One region of the Nonomuraea sp. NPDC050556 genome, then DNA from elsewhere that is predicted to be linked to it. Evidence: riboswitches for the same ligand, from Rfam matches in the RefSeq annotation. Region 1 holds a riboswitch; the other holds the start of a gene.
The links. A riboswitch is a leader RNA that binds a small molecule or an ion and turns the genes downstream of it on or off. The one in region 1 is predicted to bind glycine.

Region 1 (9,813 bases):
ATCTGCCGGGGGCTCCAGGTGCTCAACGTCCACCTCGGCGGCACGCTCCACCAACACCTGCCCGACGTCGTCGGCCACCAGGGCCACTCCCCCGCCCCCGGCCAGTTCGGCCACCTCCCCGTGAAGGTCCAGCCGGGCACCCGGCTGAGCACGATCCTCCAGGAGGTCGAGGAGGTCCCGCACTACCACCACCAGGCCATCGACCGCCTGGCGAACGGTCTCACCGTCAGCGCGCTGGCCGACGACGGCACGATCGAGGCGGTGGAGCTCGACGGGCATCCCTTCGCGCTCGCCGTACAGTGGCACCCGGAAGCCGCCGACGACAGTCACCTCTTCGAGGCACTTGTCGCCGCCTGCCGATTTGGGCCTTACTGGAAAGCTTCTTTACTTTTACTCTGGGGAGTGTGGAGCTCGAAGTCCGTCACCTGAGGGTGCTGTGCGCGATCGCTGAGACCGGCAGCATCTCCAGGGCGGCTGCGACGCTGAAGATGTCCCAACCGGCGCTGGCCGCCCAGTTACGCCGCATCGAGCGGCTGTTCGGCGGCGCGCTGTTCGAACGCGGGCCCGAGGGCACCAGCCCGACCCCGCTCGGCGTCTGGCTGCTGTCCCGATCCCGGTCGGTGCTGCCCGCCTTCGACGAGCTGGAACGTGCCGCCAAGCGTTACACCAGCGACCCCGGCGCGCCCATCCGGGTGGGTTGCGCGATGACCCGCCTGGCCACCTACCTGGCCAAGAGCCTCAGCACGCTGCTGCCGGACGCCGAGATCACCCTGCGCACCGAGGAGACCACCGAGGTGCTGCCCGGCCTGCTGGAGTCGGGGCGCATCGAGCTGGCGACGCTCGACGACTACCCGGGCCACGAGCTGACCCCGCCGCACGGCACCGTCTACCAGCCCGTCGCGATCGAGCCGGTCTTCGTGGGGATGTCCACCTCCCATCCGCTCACCGCCTGCGAGGAGGTCGACCTGCGCGACCTGGCCGGTGAGGACTGGGCGCAGCCCGCGCTGCTGGAGTCCGGGCCGCGCGCGCACTTCTGGACGACCTGCGCCGACCACGGCTTCGTGCCGAACGTCGCCTACGGCGTGGACCTCAGCGTGGCCCTCGACCTGATCTCCGAGGGCAGGTGCGTGGGGTTGTTCCAGGCCACCAGCCCGGCCAGGGAGGGCATCGCGATCCGCCCGATCATGGACGCGCCGCTGCGTTTCAGGCACCTGGTCGGCTGGACGGAGCAGGGTCCCATCGCCAAGCATGCCGACGATCTGGTGCGTACGCTGACGAAGACGTACTGGGCCGAGGCCATGCGCGCCCCGCACTACCGCACCTGGTTGAAGCGGCACGGGCCCATAGCGTGACGTTATAGGAAATTGTTGGGTTACTTGGGCCTTCACTAACGGTGTGCACTGGGGTCAAAACACCCCCCAGAGGAGCCACAAGAGTGAACCCCAGACTCAAGTTGGGGGCTGCCGCCCTCCTGGCGTTAGTCCTCACCACCACAGGCGCCACCAGCGCCGTAGCACAGACCGACCCGCCCACCCCGCAGGAACACCGGAACGCCGTCTCCGCAGCGGTCGGCGCCCTGGCCGCGAACTCCCAGAGTCTGCTCACCGCCGACCAGGACCAGTACACGCTCACCAACTCCGTCGGCGGCCCGCGCGGGCTGCAGTTCCTCACCTACGCACGCACCCACGCGGGGCTGCCCGTCTACGGTGGTGACGTCGTCGTCGCCACCGACGAGTCCGGCTCGGTCGTGCAGAACATCACCACGGGCCAGCAGGCCAAGCTCCAGGTCGACACCAAGGCCACCGTGTCCTCCGCCGCGGCCACCGCCGTCGCCAAGGCGCAGCTCGCCAGGGTCGACACCGCAGCCGCGCCCACCCTCGTCGTGCACGCGGCCACCGCCAAGCCCCGCCTGGCCTGGGAGGTGCTCGTCACCGGCGCGTCCGCCCACGGGCCGAGCGTCCTGCACGTGTTCGTCGACGCCAAGACCGCCAAGGTCATCGACACCGCCGACGAGGTCCGCGAGGGCACGGGCAACAGCTTCTACAACGGCAACCCGGTGACCATCGACACCACGCCGTCGTACTCGATGCGCGACTCCACGCGGCCCGGCATCCAGTGTGGCGGCCAGGACGGCCAGGTCTACACGGGACCGGACGACAACTGGGGCAACGGCTCCGGCACCAACCTGGAGACCGCCTGCGTCGACGCGCTGTTCGCCGTGCAGAAGGAATGGAACATGCTGCGCGAGTGGCTGAACCGCAACGGCATCAACGGTTCAGGCAGCGGCTTCCCCATCCGCGTCGGCCTGGCCGACGTCAACGCCTACTGGAACGGCAGCTACACCAGCTTCGGCCACAACCAGGCCAACAACCAGCAGGCCACCCCGATGGACGTCGTCGGCCACGAGTTCGGCCACGCCATCTTCCAGACCTCGGGCAGCGGCGGCTCGGGCAGCGGCAACGAGACCGGCGGGCTCAACGAGTCCACCGGTGACATCTTCGGCGCGCTGACCGAGGCCTACGCCAACGAGCCGGCCAACCTCGACCCGCCCGACTATCTCGTCGGTGAAGAGGTCAACCTGGTCGGCCAGGGCCCGATCCGCAACATGTACAACCCGTCGGCGCTCGGCCACCCCAACTGCTACACCGGCAGCTTCCCCGAGGTGCACGCCGGGGCCGGACCGCAGAACCACTGGTTCTACCTGGTCGCCGAGGGCACCAACCCGTCGGGCAAGCCGGCCAGCACCCGCTGCGACAACGGCGCGGCGATCACCGGCATCGGCATCCAGAAGGCCGGACAGGTCTTCCAGACGGCGCTGAACATGAAGACGATCCCCTGGACGCACGGCAAGGCGCGGCTGACCACCCTCCAGGCGGCCAAGCAGCTGTTCCCCGGCTCCTGCGTCGAGTTCAACGTGGTCAAGAACGCGTGGAACGGCGTCAGCGTCCCGGCGCAGGCCAACGAGCCGACCTGCCAGTCGACGGGCAACGACTTCACCGTCGCGCTGGACCCGGCGACGGGCACCGTACAGCCCGGCGGGTCCGCCACCTCGACGGTCAGGACCACGGTCACCAGCGGTAACGCGCAGTCGGTCTCGCTCAGGACCACCGGGACCCTCCCGGCCGGCGTGACCGCGACCTTCAGCCCGCCCACCATCCAGTCCGGGCAGACCTCCACGCTGACCCTCAGCACCACCTCGGCCACGCCGAACGGCAACCACACGATCAACGTGCTGGCCGACGGGGCCGACGTGGACAAGCAGACCGCGTTCTCGCTGACGGTCGGCACCGTGGCAGACGACTACTCGATCTCGGTCAACCCGTCGTCCGCTACGGTCCAGGCGGGCGGGTCGACCAGCGCCACGGTCGGCACCCAGGTCACCTCGGGGCAGGCGCAGCAGGTCGCGCTGAGCGCCACCGGCCAGCCGGCCGGCGTGACCGTGACCTTCTCGCCGCAGACGATCACCGCCGGACAGTCCTCGACGGTGTCGATCGCGACGACGGCCAGTGTCGCCGCAGGTCAGTACCCGATCTCGATCAACGGTGACGGGACGAGCGCCGACCACGCGACGACGTTCACGCTGACGGTCGGGTCCGACCAGGGCACGACCTGGAAGCCGTGGACGGCCTACGCCACCGGGGCCGTGGTGACCTACCAGGGCGTCAGCTACCGCTGCCGCCAGGGACACACCTCACAGCCTGGCTGGGAGCCGCCCAACGTGCTCGCGCTGTGGCTGCCCATCTAAGGAGACCCTGCTAGGGGCGGGCGCCCGGTTCTCACTTCGTGGAGTGGGAACCGGGCGCCCTTAGGTTTTCCCGCATCCTGAGCAGCAGGGCCGTCGCCTGGTCCTTCTCCTCCTCGGTGAAGCCGTCGAGCAGGCGGGCCCCGACCTTGCCGTAGAGCGGCATCACCCAGGGCAGCAGCGCCTTGCCCGCCTCCGTCGGCACGACGACGCTGGAGCGGCGGTCGTCGGGATTCGCCTCCCGCGTCACGAGCCCCTTGGCCACCAGCCGGTCGACGAGCCTGGACATGCCCGCCGTGTCGGTGCCGACGAGCTGGGCGAGCTGGATCTGGGTGTTCTCCCCCAGCGCGACCCGCATCAGCACCGCCCCCTGCTGGGTCGTGAGCCCGAGCTCGTCGAGCTCCGCCTCCAGTGCCGTACGCAGCAGCCGGGCGAGCTGCGGGATCAGGGAAGGAGCTGCCTCACCAAACATGTCTAGACAATAATTGTCATGACAGCTAATCTCAAGCATATGCGGATTTCGATCATCGGAGGTGGCATCGGCGGACTCTGCCTGGCGCAGGGCCTTCGCGCCAAGGGCATCGACGCCACCGTGTACGAGACCTCCCCGCGCCCCCTCGACCAGGGATGGCGCCTCACGCTCAAGGAAGAGGGCACCAGGGCGCTGCGCGCCTGCCTGCCCGGCGACCTCTACGCCCGCGTCCTGGACAGCGCGATCCGGCCGGCGACACGCATGGCCTTCATGGACCACCGGCTGGTCCCCAAGTTCGTCAAGCCCATACCGCCGGTCGAGGGCCACATCGGCATCAACAGGACCGTGTTGCGCTCGATCCTGGCGACCGGTCTGAACCTCCAGATCCGGACATGCGCCTCATTCGACGGCCCTACAGCTCATTTCACCGACGGGACCTCGGCCACCGCGGACCTGCTGGTCGGCGCGGACGGCACCGACTCCGTCGTACGCCGCCAACTCCTGCCCACCGCCGCCCTGGACGACCTCGGGAGCGCCGTCTACGGGGTGACCCCGTTCGAGACGCTGGACGGCGTGCCCGACCTGCTGGTGGACACGTTCAACCGGATCACGGGGCCGGACGGCTCCGCCGTGTCGATCGCGACGTGCCGCCCCGGCGACTACTTCACCTGGACCCTGACCGGCACCCTCACGGACGACTGGCACCCTGCCGTACGGAAGATCATCGCCGATGCGACGACGACGTTCCCGATCAGGCTCCGCAGCGCGCGGCCCGTTTCCTCGTGGGACGTGGCAGGTGTGACGCTGCTCGGAGATGCGATCCACACCATGTCCCCGGGACGCGGCGAGGGCGCCAACACCGCCCTGCGCGACGCCCGCCTGCTGGTGGAAGCGGTGCTTTCCGGGGATGTGCGAGGGTATGAGGAGGAGATGCTGCGCTACGGCTTCGCCATGGTGGCCGCCTCCCGCGAATCCCCTTTTATGCGCACATGACAGGAGGCCGGGGTGGGCGAGACGACCGTTGACGAGGTGATGGCCGAGCTGGCCGAGCTCGGGGACCCGAGGTCCCGCGAGATCAACGAGAGGCATGGCGACGACCACGCCGTGAACCTCGGCAACTTGCGCGCCCTCGCCAAGCGCCTGAAGACCCAGCAGGATCTCGCCCGCGAGCTCTGGGCGACCGGCGACAGCGCGGCCAGGCTCCTGTCCCTTCTCATCTGCCGCCCCAAGTCCTTCGACCGCGACGAGCTGGACACCATGCTGCGCCAGGCCCGCACCCCCAAGGTGCAGGACTGGCTGGTGAACTACGTGGTGAAGAAGCACCCGGCGGTGGAGGAGCTACGCCTGGCGTGGTTCGCCGACCCGGATCCCGTGGTCGCCAGCGCCGGTTGGGCCCTGACCACGGAACGCGTCACTAAGCGGCCCGAGGGCCTGGACCTCCCGGCGCTGCTCGACATCATCGAGGCCCGGATGAAGGACGCCCCTGACCGCCTGCAGTGGGCGATGAACCACTGCCTGGCCCAGATCGGCATCGACCACCCCGCGCAGCGCAGCCGGGCGATGGACATCGGCGAGCGGCTGGAGGTCCTCAAGGACTATCCGACGCCCCCGGGCTGCACGTCCCCGTACGCCCCGATCTGGATCACCGAGCTGGTCCGCCGCCAACTCCCGGATAAATCGCGATAAAGGGCAAGGAAGGGACACGCGGGACGGGCGAACTTCTCGGCAAACAGTGCCCTCTCTGCGAGGCAATGCCCGAAATAGGCGGATGAATCCCCTTTAGGCTCCCCGGAAGCCAACAAGGAGGTGCTCACCCGCGTGTCGTCCGACCCCGTTCTCATCGCCGCACTCGTCGCCGTCTGCATCGTGGCAGCCCGCCTGCTGACCCGCCGTCTCCGCCTCCCGCCCACCGTCCCGCTCGTCCTGCTGGGCCTCGTCATCGGCGCGCTCCCCTGGGTCCCGCGGGTGGAGCTCGACCCGCAGTTCGTGCTCGCCGTACTCATCCCGCCGATCATCTACCACCACGCGGCCCACAGGAGCGCCCCTAGGGAGGCCCGAGCCGTCCTCGGTCCCATCACGGCGGCCGGGATCGGCCTCACCCTGGTCACCGCGGCAGCCGTCGCCGCCGTCGCGCGCCTCCTGCTCCCCGAAGTTCCCTGGGGCGCCGCCCTGGCGCTCGGCGCAGCCGTGGCCCCCACCGACGGCCACGCGCTCGTCCGGCTCGGCCACCGGCCCCTGCTGCGCGGCGAGAGCCTGATCGGCGAGGGCGTCGCGCTGGTGTTGTTCGCTGTGGCGCTGGAGCAGATGGAGCAGGGCGTCGACGTCTGGCACGCCACCGCCCAGCTCGCCGGCGCGATCGCAGGAGGGGCCGCGCTCGGCGTGGCGTTCGGCTGGCTGGTCGTACGGATGCGCCGCTTCGCCAAGGACCCCGGCACGCTCCTGGTCCTCTCCCTGGCCACGCCGTACGCTGCGCACTTCAGCGCCGAGCACCTCGGCCTGTCCGCCCCGCTGGCCACCGTGGCCGCCGGGTTCTACGTCGGCGCACGCGGCCGCGACCTGCACACCCCGGCTCGGGCGACCGAGCGGATCAGCTGGCAGGTGCTGGTGTTCCTGCTCGGCGGCGCGATAGCCGTACTCCTCGGCCTCGAACTGCGCGACCTGCTCGCACCCACCTCGGGACTCCCGCTCGGCGCGGTCGCCCTGGCCACGGCGGCCGTGCTGGTGATCGCGCTGGCGCTGCGCTGGGTGGCCGGGCTGGCGATCTGCCGCGACATGCTGGCCGGGTTCACGCTGGGCGGCTCGCGCGGCGCGGTCACGCTGGCCCTGGCGCTGGCGATCCCGGCGGTGACCGGGCGTTCTGCGCTGGTGTTCGTGGCCGCCGCCGTCGTGCTGTGCAGCGGCCTGGCCCTGCTCGCGCTGAGCCCGGCGGCAGAGGAGCGGCCGGTCGAGGAGGAGCGACGGGCCAGGCAGTCCGCGGTGTCCGCCGCGATCAGGCGGCTCGACCAGGTGGCCGGACGGCTGGGTTTGGACCGCGGCACGATCTGGGCGCAACGCCAGGTGCTCACCCTGGAGGCGAACTGCGGCGAGCTGCGCGACCTGCGCAGCGAGCTGGCGATGGCCCAGCGGGAGACGCTGGGTCAGTTGTACGCCGAGGGCACGATCGGCGCAGGCACCCTGCACACGCTCACCGAGGAGATCGATCTGCGTGATCCGCACTCGACGACTTCACCTTGACCCGCCGTGACGGCTAGGCTTGCCGTGACACCGATGAACCCGTGCGGGAGAGTGTCCTGGCATCCGGCCAGGACCCCTGAAGGAGCAAGCCCTCCCCGCAAACCTCTCAAGGCAAAGGACCGTACGGGCCAGGGTGACCTCTGGAAAGCAGGCCTTGAGGGTCTCGCCGAAGGTGAAAGTCCGGCCAAAACTCCGGGCGAAACTCTCAGGCATCATGACAGAGGGGGAGGATCCTGGCATCCGACCCTGCCTCTGAGGTGCGAACACATGGCACGACCGACACCGCTGCGAGACGTACACGAGAGTCTCGGCGCGACCCTGACCGACTTCGCCGGCTGGCTGATGCCGCTGCGCTACGGGAGCGAGTCAGCCGAGCACAACGCCGTCCGCACCGCGGCCGGGCTGTTCGACCTCTCGCACATGGGCGAGATCTTCGTGACCGGGCCGCAGGCGGGCGAGGCGCTCGACTACGCGCTGGTCGGCCACCTGTCGGCGCTGGCGCCCGGCCGCGCCCGCTACACCATGATCGTGAACGAGGCCGGCGGGGTGCTGGACGACCTGATCGTCTACCGCCTGGCCGACGAGGAGTTCATGGTCGTCGCCAACGCCTCCAACTACGAGCTCGTCGCTTCCGAGCTGCTCGAGCGGGCGAAGCCGTACGACGCGGTGGTCGATGACCGCTCGGAGCAGTACGCGCTGATCGCCGTGCAGGGGCCGCGCGCCCAGGAGATCCTGGAGACGCTGACCGACGCCGACCTGGCGGGGCTCAAGTACTACGCCGGGCTGCCGGGCCTGGTCGACGGGCGCGAGGCGCTGATCGCGCGCACCGGATACACCGGTGAGGATGGGTTCGAGCTGTTCGTCGCCAACCAGGACGCCGTTCCGCTGTGGAACGCGCTGCTCGCTGCGGGCTCGGGTTTCGGCCTGATTCCGGCAGGTCTGTCCTCCAGGGACACGCTCAGGCTGGAGGCGGGCATGCCGCTGTACGGCAACGAGCTCAGCACCAGCCTGACCCCGTTCGACGCGGGGCTGGGGCGAGTGGTGAAATTCGACAAGCCAGGCGACTTCGTGGGCAGGGCGGCCCTTGAGCCTCTCAAGGACATCCCGCCCACGCGCCGCCGGGTGGGTCTCGTCGCGCGGGGCCGCAGGGTTCCGCGCCACGGATACCCGGTTGTCGCTGATGGTCAGGTGGTCGGCGAGGTCACCAGCGGTGCGCCTTCCCAGAGCCTGGGCAAGCCCATCGCGATGGCGTATGTCGACAATGGGGTAAATGAAGGTCTGGCCGTGGACATCCGGGGCAGCCATGAGGCAATGGACCTGGTTGAGCTGCCTTTCTACAGGAGGAAGTAAGTGAGCAACATCCCTGACGACCTGAGCTACACCAAGGAGCACGAGTGGGTCGCCGGCATCGACGACGGCCTGACCGTGACGGTGGGCATCACCGCCTACGCCGCTGAGGCGCTGGGCGACGTCGTCTACGTGCAGCTTCCCGAGGTCGGCGCCACCGTCGAGGCGGGCGACTCGATCGGCGAGGTCGAGTCGACCAAGTCGGTGAGCGAGATCTACGCCCCGGTCGGCGGCGAGATCGTCGAGGTCAACCAGACCGTCGTGGACACGCCTGACCTGGTCAACAACGACCCGTACGGCGAGGGCTGGATGTTCCGCGTCCGGATGACGGGCGACCCCGAGGACCTGCTGTCCGCCGAGGAGTACAACGCCCTCACCTCCGGCGAGTCGTAGAATTACGGCCGGGGCCGTTATAAGGCCCCGGCTTCCCCCATAGCGCGAAGGGCGCACATCAATGGCGATCAGCGTCTTCGATCTCTTCAAGATCGGCATCGGACCGTCGAGCTCGCACACCGGCGGCCCGATGGCGGCCGCCCACAAGTTCGCCCGCGGCCTGTCCGACGACAACCTCCTTTCCGGGGTGGCTCGCGTCGAGGCCATCCTGTACGGCTCGCTGGGCCTGACCGGCAAGGGCCACGGCAGCGACAAGGCCGTCCTGCTCGGCCTGTCCGGCGAGAAGCCCGAGCTGGTCGACGTCGACAGCATCGACGGCAGGCTCGCCGAGATGCGCGCTTCCGGAACCATCAAGCTGTACGGCACGCACGAGATCCCCTTCGTGGTCGGCGAGGACCTCGTCTTCGAACGCAAGATCTCCCTGCCTGAGCACCCGAACGGGATGCGTTTCACCGCTTTCGCCGCCGACGGGTCGGTCGTGCGGGAGAAGGTGTACTTCTCGGTGGGCGGCGGCTTCGTCGTCGACGAGAACGCCACGGGCGCCGACCGCATCAAGCCGGACGACACGGTCCTGCCGTACCCCTTCGCCTCCGCCGAGGAGCTGCTCAAGCACTGCTCCAACACC
Region 2 (9,813 bases), on a different contig from region 1:
CGGCAGCAGCCCCGCCAGCGCCCCGACCTCCAGGAAGCCCAGCGAGGGGGCGGGCAGGGTGGACGGCAGCGTCCCGATGCGCGCGGTGTCCAGGGCGGCAAGCTCGGCGACCGCCGTCGCCACGACCACACCGATCAGCGAGAACGGCACGCCGGGCCGCCACCGGGCGCCGGCCAGCATCAGCGCCGCCACACCCAGCGCCATCAGCACCGGCACGGGGTCGGGATCCCGCGCGTAGGCGGCCAGCGCGTTCAGGGCGACCTGCCACACCCGCTCGCCGCCGGCGCCGGTGACGCCGAGCGCCGCGGGAAACTGCTGCAGGGCGATCACCACGGCGATGCCCGCGGTGAACCCCTCGATGACCGGGGTGGGCATGAACGTGGCGAACCGCCCGACCCTGGCCACGGCCAGCACGATGAGCACGAACCCGGCGAGCAGCCCGACCATCAGCACGCCGCGCACGCCGTACTGGTGCATGATCGGCACCAGGACCACGGTCATCGCCCCGGTCGGCCCGGACACCTGCAGGTTGCTGCCGCCGAACACCGCGGCCAGCACCCCGGCCACGACCGCGGTGACCAGCCCGGCCTGGGCGCCCAAGCCGGAACTCGCCCCGAAGGCAAGCGCCAGGGGCAGCGCCACGATGGCCACAGTCACCCCGGCCAGCAGGTCGCGGCGGGACGCGGGCGCCCAGTCCGACGTGCGCGGCAACAACTGCGGCAGCCGCGTCAACGCCTTACTCACTCGCACTCCCCGCGTCCCGGCCTACACCTCTGCACCTCATCATGTTGCAAATTGCATAATTCTTCAAATGATGATGTGTATGGTGCCGAGGCGTCCTGCTTACGTCAGCGGGGGAAGGTGACCCACTGGCCGTTCACGAAGACCTGGTAGCCCTTCTGCCGCCCGTCGAAGAAGTAGTCGCAGTCGCTGGTGGTGCTCCAGGCGCGGTAGTCGCCCGAGCCGTTCTCCTCCCCGCCGTACCTCCAGTTCGTCCCCCCTCCCCCGTCGCACACGATGTAGGCGCGGAACGGCAGGCGGCACGGGTTCCTGTCCATGTGGGCCTGCGCGTAGCGCTGGCGGTTGAAGGGGTTGCTCGGGTCTCCATGCCAGTAGTAGGAGGCCGTACCGGACACCGCGCAGGGGTTGTCGGCACGCGCGGCGGTCGTGGTCATCACCATCCCGGCTGACGAGCCCGCGGCGAGTGCGACGGCGGCCACGAGACCGCCGGTGATCGTACGAAGCTTCATGCCCATCCTCGTTCGGTTATTGGGGGAAGGTGACCCACTGGCCGGCGGCGTACACCTGGTAGCCCTTCTGCCGCCCCCAGTAGCCGTCGGGGCAGTCCTGGGTGGTGCTCCAGGCGTTCGGATGGTCGCCGGAGACCCTGCCCTCCGGGCCGTACCGCCAATTGGTGCCCCTCCCGTTGTCACAGACGATGTAGGCCCGGTAGTCGCGGCCGCAGGGGTTCCTGTCGATGTGCGCCTGGGCGTAGACGGTGACCCGATCGGAGTTGGGGATGGGGTGGTAGTAGTAGGAGGCCGTGCCGGCCACGGCGCACGGGTTGTCGGCATGCGCGGGCGCGGCGGTAACCGCCAGGGCGATCGGGGCACTGGCCATGAGCGCAGTAGCCGAAACCGCATACCTCGCAAGATCGCGTAGTTTCACGCCCGCCACACTCTCCAAGCCCAGCCTGAAGATCAACGATTCGGGCGACGCCGAATCGGCAGGGCGACAAGAGCGCGGCGCGGCCGTCGCGCCTGGGGGTCGAGGGCCGCCACTCACGTCGAGACCCGCCTCGCGGGGCAGCCTCAAAAGGACCTGAGCCACAGCCGACAGTGCCTGCTGTACGGTGGCCCGCCAGGGGTCAGGTCTCGCGGGCGTAGCGATTGCGGACGTGGGCCGCGAGGGTCTCGTCCGCGTGGTCGAGCCCGTACGCCCACACGTGCTCGGCGTCCTCGGGCCGCCCCCTCAACGGCAGCGTACGGGCCAGCAGCTCGATGGCCAGCGCCACCGTCTCAGCGTCCTGCCCCTCCTCCACCGCCCCGGCGAACTCCGCGCACGCCAGCTCCAGATGCGCGATCCCCAGCTGCACCCGCAGACGCGCGGCAGAAACCCCCTCAGCGACCTCCAGCGCCACGACCAGAGCGTCGGCCGCCTCCCCCGGGTGCCCGAGCTCCAGCAGCAGCTCCGCGAGCTGCTGCGCCGCCTCAGGCGCCAGCGCCGGATCGCCCGTGTCGATGACCGCGCGCAGCTCCTGCGCCGCCTCCTCCAGCTCGTCCACGCGCAGCGCCAGCCGCGCCAGCGCCAGGTGCGCCAGCGGCTGGTAGGCGTCGGTGCCGAGCCCGATGACGGCCTGCCAAGCGCCGCGCGCCTGCTCGTCCTTGTCCTCGCGCTCGAACCCCTGCGCCAGGTGGCACGCCGCCTGGGCTGCGAACTCCGGGTGCCCGGTGGCCAGCGCGGTGCGCGCCGCGGCGCGGGCGCCGTCGACGTCGCCGCTCTCCTCCAGCACCACCGCCAGCCCCACGGCCGCCTGCGCCCGGTCAGGGGCGTCCGGATCGGCGGCCAGCTCGGCCAGGATCGCGGCCGCTGCGCCGAGGTCGCCACTCTCCGCCAGGCGCCTGGCGGTGTCGAGCGGGGAGGTGTCGAGGTCTGAGGGCGACAAGAAGGCTCCTTCAAAGGCGATCGCCCCGAGCCTAACGACTCGGGGCGATCACGTCTCCCAACATGCCGGTAACCGCATCGAGCGGTCAGTCCTCGTAGGCCTCCAGCGGCGGGCAGGAGCACACCAGGTTGCGGTCGCCGTACGCCTGGTCGATGCGGCGCACCGGCGAGAAGTACTTGCCGTCGCGCAGCCCGTGCACCGGGTAGGCGGCCTCGGTGCGCGAGTAGGGGTGCGTCCACTCGTCGGCCACCAGCGACTCGGCCGTGTGCGGGGCGTTGCGCAGCGGGTTGTCCACCTTGTCGTAGGACCCGTCGCCGACCTTGGTGATCTCCGCGCGGATGGCCACCATGGCCTCGACGAAGCGGTCGAGCTCGGCGAGGTCCTCGCTCTCGGTCGGCTCGATCATGAGCGTCCCCGCGACGGGGAAGGACATGGTCGGCGCGTGGAAGCCGTAGTCGATGAGGCGCTTGGCCACGTCGTCCACGGTCACGCCGGTCTCCTTGGTGATCTGGCGCAGGTCGACGATGCACTCGTGCGCCACCAGCCCGCCGCGCCCGGTGTAGAGCACCGGGTAGTGCGGGGCGAGCCTGCGCGCCAGGTAGTTGGCCGACAGGATCGCCTGCTCGGTGGCCGCCTTGAGCCCGTCGCCGCCCATCATCCTGACGTACGCCCAGGAGATCGGGAGGATCCCGGCCGAGCCGTACGGCGCTGCCGAGACGGGACCCACCGGAGAGCCGTTGTGCAGCGGGTGGCCGGGCAGGAACTCCGCCAGGTGCGCGCGGACGGCCACCGGGCCGACGCCGGGACCGCCGCCGCCGTGCGGGATGCAGAACGTCTTGTGCAGGTTGAGGTGCGACACGTCGGCACCGAACTCGCCCGGCTTCGCGAGCCCGACCAGGGCGTTGAGGTTGGCGCCGTCGACGTAGACCTGGCCGCCCGCCTCGTGCACCTTGGCGCAGATCTCGGTGATGGTCTCCTCGTAGACGCCGTGCGTCGACGGGTAGGTCACCATGATCGCGGCCAGCGAGTCGCGGTGCTTGTCGATCTTGGCGTCGAGGTCGGCGAGGTCGACGTTGCCGTCGTCGTCGCAGGCCACCACGACCACGCGCATCCCGGCCATGACGGCGCTGGCGGCGTTGGTGCCGTGCGCCGAGGACGGGATCAGGCAGACGGTGCGCTCGGCGTGGCCGTTGGCCTCGTGGTAGGCGGCGATGGCCAGCAGCCCGGCGAACTCGCCCTGCGAGCCGGCGTTCGGCTGGATGGAGACCGCGTCGTAGCCGGTCACCTCGGCCAGCCAGCCCTCCAGCGTCTCGACGAGCTCCACGTATCCGGCGGCCTGCTCGATCGGCGCGAAGGGGTGGATCGCGGCGAACTCGGGCCAGGTGATGGGCTCCATCTCCGTGGTCGCGTTGAGCTTCATCGTGCACGAGCCGAGCGGGATCATCGAGCGGTCGAGCGCGATGTCCTTGTCCTGCAGCCTGCGCAGGTAGCGCAGCATGGAGGTCTCGGAGCGGTGGGTGTGGAAGACGGGGTGGGTCAGGTAGTCGGTCTCGCGCTCCAGCCCGGACGGCAGCGCCGTCACGTCCTCGCGGGTCACGAACGTGTCGAGCTCGTCGCGGCCGACGACCTCGCGCCCCAGCGCCGAGCCGAACGCGCCGAGAACGCGCGCCACGTCGCCCGTGGTCGTCTTCTCGTCGCAGGCGACGGTGACCCGGTCGTCGTCGACCTGCCACAGGTTGATCCCGAGCGCCGCTGCCTCGGCGACGACCTGGGCGGCCTTGCCTGGCACGGAGGCGGTCACCGTGTCGAAGAAGTGCTCGGTGACCGGGATGCCGCTGGAGGACAGGCCGAGGGCCAGGACGGCCGCGCGTGCGTGGGTGCGCTGGGCGATGCGGCGCAGCCCCTCGGGCCCGTGGTAGACGGCGTACATGCCGGCGATGACGGCCAGCAGCACCTGCGCGGTGCAGATGTTGCTCGTGGCCTTCTCGCGGCGGATGTGCTGCTCGCGCGTCTGCAGGGCCAGCCGGTAGGCCGGGTCGCCGTCGGCGTCGACGGACACGCCGACCAGGCGGCCGGGCATCTGCCGCTGCAGGCCCTCCTTGACCGCCATGAAGGCGGCGTGCGGGCCGCCGAACCCGAACGGCACGCCGAACCGCTGCGAGGTGCCGATCGCGATGTCGGCGCCGAGCGAACCCGGCGAGGCGATGACGGTCAGCGCCAGGAGGTCGGCGGCCGCCACGACCACGGCGCCCGCCTCGTGGGCGCGGGCGGCCAGCGGCGAGAAGTCGAAGACGCGGCCGGAGGCGCCGGGGTACTGCACCAGCACACCGAAACACTCGGGCAGGTCCTTGGCCAGGTCGGCGAAGACCAGCGAGATGCCCAGCGGCTTGGCCCGGGTGGCCAGCACGGCCTTGGTCTGCGGCAGCGCGTCGTTGTCGACGACGAAGACGTCGGACTTCACCTTGGAGGAGCGGCGCGCCAGCGTCATCGCCTCGGCCGCGGCCGTACTCTCGTCCAGCAGGGAGGCCCCGGCGACGTCGAGACCCGTCAGGTCGGAGATCACGGTCTGGAAGTTGAGCAGCGCCTCGAGGCGGCCCTGCGAGATCTCCGGCTGGTAGGGCGTGTAGGCGGTGTACCAGCCCGGGTTCTCCAGCAGGTTGCGCCTGATCACCGCGGGGGTGATCGTGTCGTAGTAGCCCAGGCCGATCATCGAGGTCATGACCTTGTTGCGGTCGGCCAGGGCGCGCAGCTCGGCGATCGCCTCGACCTCGCTGGCCGCCGGCGGCAGCTTCAGCTGGTCCTTGGCTCTGATCGCCTCCGGGACGGCCACGGCCACCAGATCGGCGACGGACTCGAAACCCACCGCCTCCAGCATGCGCTGCTGCTCGTCATCGGAAGGGCCGATATGACGCGTCGCGAAAGACGGGGATGACAGGTCGCTCATAAGGGAAGCCTCCTGAGGCTGTGGAGACCGACGCCGAGGCGTAGGCGTATGCCAAGGTCTCCCCCTCTGTCATCTGGACCTGAGAGCTTCACCCCCGCACGCGGGGGCTTGCACCTTCGGTGAGGCGCGCCTGGCTGGTGCGCCTGCTTTCCAGAGTTGCCTCGTCCGAGCGGTACCGGTTGCCTGAGAGATTCCGGGGAGGGTTGCTCCTTCGGCGCTCCGGCCTGGACCGGAGACTCTCCCGCACGGGGTCGTCAGCGTACTAAGCCTAGCCGATCCGGCGCGCGCGGCGGCGCTGGGCCAGCTCGTCAGCGGGGTGGTCGGCCGGGACCTCGTCCTCGACCGCCACCGGTTCCCCCGGCAGCTCCGCGAGCGATCCCTCGACCTCGCGCCAGACCCTGCCCAGCGCGATCCCGAACACGCCCTGCCCGCCCTGCAGCAGGTCGATGACCTCGTCGGCCGAGGTGCACTCGTAGACGCTGACACCGTCGCTCATGAGCGTGATCTGCGCGAGGTCGGCCACCCCGCGATCACGCAGATGTTGTACGGCCGCGCGTATCTGTTGCAGCGACACCCCGGTATCGAGGAGCCGCTTGACGACCTTGAGCACCAGGATGTCGCGGAAGCTGTAGAGCCGCTGCGAACCTGAGCCTTGCGCTGCTCTTATCGTGGGCTCCACCAGGCCGGTGCGCGCCCAGTAGTCGAGCTGCCTGTAGGTGATGCCCGCCGCCGCACAGGCCGTCGGGCCGCGATAGCCGATGTCGCCTGGAAGAGTCGAAGGCTGCTGGTCGAAGAGCAGGCCCTGCTCACCGGCACGCTGGCGCGCACTCTCGCGCCGTACCGGGTCTTCCTGGCCGGCCGTCTTTCCCTCGCCGCTGCTGACCGCCACGCGGACCTCCGGCTTTCTCTCATCCCGTGGCCTGATCTGGGGGTTCGTAAAAGCGCGACCACGAGTTTCACTTGCACCGTAGGACCGTGACCATCCGCAGTCAACGATCCCGCCCGGCGCGTCGTGAAGCGTAAATGCTCCGAAATAGATACCCCGTCCGGGGAACCCCTATCCAGACCCTTACCCCGCCCGCCCGAAGTCCTCTGGCGTGATGTTGTCAAGGAACTCCCTGAACTTCTCCACCTCGTCTTCCTGGTCATCGGGGATGATGACCCCGGCCTCCTGGACGACCTCCTCGCTGGCGTAGATCCGCGCGCCGGTGCGGAGAGCCAGAGCGATGGAATCGGAGGGCCTTGCGGACACCTCCACGCCGTTGGAGAAGACGAGATCGGCGAAGAAGATGCCGTCACGCAGAGCCACGATGTTGACGGCTCTGAGTCCTACGCCGAGGGCGCTGAGGACGTCGCGGAAAAGATCGTGGGTGAGCGGCCTCGGGGGCGGCTCCTCCGCTTGGGCGAGCGCGATGGCGGTCGCTTCGGTCATGCCAATCCAGATGGGAAGAAACCGCTCCCCCTGCGCCTCCTTGAGCAAGACGATCGGCTGATTTGTGGGCATTTCCACCCGAACGCCCACAACCTCCATCTGCAACACGGGCTGCTCCGAATTCGCTGGTGACCGGTCTTACGCAATTCAACGTAACACCCGGGGGGCCTGGAATGTCCCGCCGGACGGTCATCCGCCCGGAACCCCCGCTTCGCCAGCTCCCGCCCAGCCCCGTGGACCTCCCGCTCACACCCTTGGCCGCCGCCCTCTCACGGGCACGAACCCCTTGGCCGCCCGCCGTATCCACGGGCCGCGCCCGCGTGTGGGATGCCGACGGATGCGCCCCACCGCCTTCTGCGGGCCACAGGCACACGTCCTCATGCGGTCAGCGCACCGAGCGGTCCTTGCCCGCGTTGGGAGGCCAGGTGACCACATAGGGCGGCACCACGCCACCAGGGCAATCGTCAGGCGCGCCTGCGAGCGGTGGTCAACGCCCCAAGGACGCCTGAGGGTGGGTGGTCAGCCGCCCAGGACGTTTCTGACGCCCGTACGCACGAGAGAAGCATGCAGCTCCAGCAGCAGCCCCGACAGCTCCCTGGCGACCTCGTCCGCCTCCCCGATCGCCCCAGGGGCCCGGCGCTTGAGGATCGGCGCCACCGTCTGCTCCACCAGCCCGCACTCCCGCTCCGCCGCCGCCTTGACCGCGCGCAGATGCCGGGCGTGCAGCCCGAACTTGGCAAGCGCCCCCACGCTGCGCGCCACCGCCAGCGCCTCGGCGTCATAGCGCCGGGCCCCCGACGGCAGCAGGCCGTAGTCCTCGAGCTCGCTGAGCGTCTCCTCCTCCAGCCCCGCCGCCTCCAGCAGCTCGGCACGGCTCAGCCGTACCTCATGGGGCTCCTGGAGGGCGCGCGGCCGCCCCAGCGCCTCGGTCATCTTGTCCTTGATGACCCGGAGCGGCAGGTAGTGGTCGCGTTGCTCGGTGAGGATGAAGCGCAGTTGCTCCACGTGCATGTGGGTGAACTTGCGGTAGCCGGAGGGGCTGCGCTCCGGCTCGATGAGGCCCTCGCCCTCCAAGAAGCGGATCTTGGAGATGGTGACGTCGGGGAACTCGCCCTGGAGCAGGGCGAGCACCTCCCCGATGCTCATGTGCGAGCGTGCTACCTGAGCACCCATACCGGTCAAGCGCCCCGCATGAGGAAGACGAGGCGGAACTTCCCGATCTGGACCTCGTCGCCCGCGTGCAGCGGGACCTCTTCGATGCGCTCCCTGTTGACGTAGGTGCCGTTGAGGCTGCCCACGTCGCGTACGGAGAACAGGCCGCCCGGGTGCCGGTAGAACTCGACGTGCCGCCGCGAGACGGTGATGTCGTCGAGGAAGATGTCGCTCTCCGGGTGGCGGCCCGTGGTCGTCAGGTCCTTGTCGAGCAGGAACCTGCTGCCCGCGTTGGGACCGCGCATGACGATGAGCAGAGCCGTGCCAGGGGGCAGGTTCTCGACGGCCGCCCGCTCGGCGAGCAGCGTCTCACCCGTCTCCGCTTCGTACGCCTCGATTCCCGCGACGGAGATCGTCGAGGTGGTGTCCCCCGCGACCTCGCCCCTGGTCAGTGGTGACCCGCAACGGGAACAGAAACGGGCATCCTCGGGATTGGCATGCCCGCACTGCGTGCAGTAGACGCTCGGCATCGATCGGCTCGGCCTCCTACCGCGAGGACGCGGCAACGGCGTCTCGCTTCTTGTGCTTCTCAAGTTGCGAATGTCGCAACATACGCGGATGAGCAGCGAAGGTCAAGGCGGGGCGCTGGACGACAGTGTTCGGACGGTGACAAAGTTACCGCTGCCCGCACCCCGGGTCTACGCCGCCGCGCTTGTTGATCCTACCGGTGTTCTGTCACGGCGTTCCAGCCGCTTGCTCCACGACGCGGGCCCACCTTTCCAGCAACGTCTGGGCGGCGTCGACGTCCTGCCCCTCGGCCCACAGATCGGTCACGGGCTCGGACGCCGCCGGTATGATCAGCACCCAGCCCTCGTCCGTGATCACCCGTACCCCGTCGGTCGTCTCCACCCGCGACCCCTCGGCCGCCTCGATGACCGACCGCATGACCGCGCCCTTGGCCGCCCAAGGAGTGGGTACGGCCCGCTTCAGCAGTTTGGCCTCGGGGATCCTCGCGTCGATCTGGCTCAGCGACAGCCGGGTGCGTGACACCAGCCCGAGCAGGCGCATGAACGCGGCCAGCCCGTCGATCGTGGAGGCGAACTCCGGCACGATGAAGCCGCCCCTGCCGTCCGCAGCGAAGATCATGTCGCGGCCGGTCGCGGCGGAGGTGAGGGCGTCGAGCGCGGTGGAGGTCCACTGCACCTGCACACCGTGGAAGCGGCACACCTGCTCGGCGACCCGGGTGGTGGTGACGGGCAGCGCCACCCGTCCGCCCCGCCGTTCAGCCGCGACGAGGTCGAGGACGACGAGCAGGGCGCGTTCCTCGCTGATCAGCTGGCCCATCTCGTCCACCAGGGCGAGCCGCTCGCCGACCGGGTCGAACCGCACTCCGAAGTGCGCCCTGGAGGTGCTGACGAGCTCGGACAGGCGCTGCAGGTCGCGCCTGCGCTCGGCGAAGGTCTCGGTGGGCGAGGCCTCGTCCACACGGGCGTTGACGGTCAGCACCTCCACGCCGACCCGGCCCAGCAGGATCGGCAGGACCAGCGAGGAAGTGCCTCCCGCGCAGTCGACGACGACCTTGAGCTCGCCCGCCCCGCTCACGTCGACGCGGCGCAGCAG

Region 2: it holds a riboswitch for glycine, as region 1 does, so the genes downstream of both, gcvP (aminomethyl-transferring glycine dehydrogenase) here and gcvT (glycine cleavage system aminomethyltransferase GcvT) in region 1, are expected to answer to the same signal.

Annotation. Positions count from the first base shown of each region.
Region 1 covers NZ_JBITGU010000002.1:264,639-274,451, forward strand. Annotated here, with positions in the region: gene ACIBG8_RS19290 (gamma-glutamyl-gamma-aminobutyrate hydrolase family protein) at 1-429, shown strand, start outside; gene ACIBG8_RS19295 (LysR family transcriptional regulator) at 405-1,352, shown strand; gene ACIBG8_RS19300 (M4 family metallopeptidase) at 1,436-3,745, shown strand; gene ACIBG8_RS19305 (MarR family winged helix-turn-helix transcriptional regulator) at 3,777-4,214, opposite strand; gene ACIBG8_RS19310 (FAD-dependent oxidoreductase) at 4,254-5,207, shown strand; gene ACIBG8_RS19315 (DNA alkylation repair protein) at 5,247-5,900, shown strand; gene ACIBG8_RS19320 (cation:proton antiporter) at 6,033-7,448, shown strand; glycine riboswitch at 7,483-7,580, shown strand; gene gcvT (glycine cleavage system aminomethyltransferase GcvT) at 7,716-8,798, shown strand; gene gcvH (glycine cleavage system protein GcvH) at 8,799-9,188, shown strand; gene ACIBG8_RS19335 (L-serine ammonia-lyase) at 9,250-9,813, shown strand, end outside.
Region 2 covers NZ_JBITGU010000001.1:2,008,594-2,018,406, forward strand. Annotated here, with positions in the region: gene ACIBG8_RS10065 (SulP family inorganic anion transporter) at 1-744, opposite strand, end outside; gene ACIBG8_RS10070 (hypothetical protein) at 849-1,250, opposite strand; gene ACIBG8_RS10075 (hypothetical protein) at 1,267-1,620, opposite strand; gene ACIBG8_RS10080 (tetratricopeptide repeat protein) at 1,868-2,665, opposite strand; gene gcvP (aminomethyl-transferring glycine dehydrogenase) at 2,751-5,609, opposite strand; glycine riboswitch at 5,770-5,863, opposite strand; gene ACIBG8_RS10090 (MerR family transcriptional regulator) at 5,878-6,498, opposite strand; gene ACIBG8_RS10095 (bifunctional nuclease family protein) at 6,679-7,149, opposite strand; gene ACIBG8_RS10100 (MerR family transcriptional regulator) at 7,561-8,187, opposite strand; gene ACIBG8_RS10105 (FHA domain-containing protein) at 8,220-8,723, opposite strand; gene ACIBG8_RS10110 (sugar phosphate nucleotidyltransferase) at 8,929-9,813, opposite strand, start outside.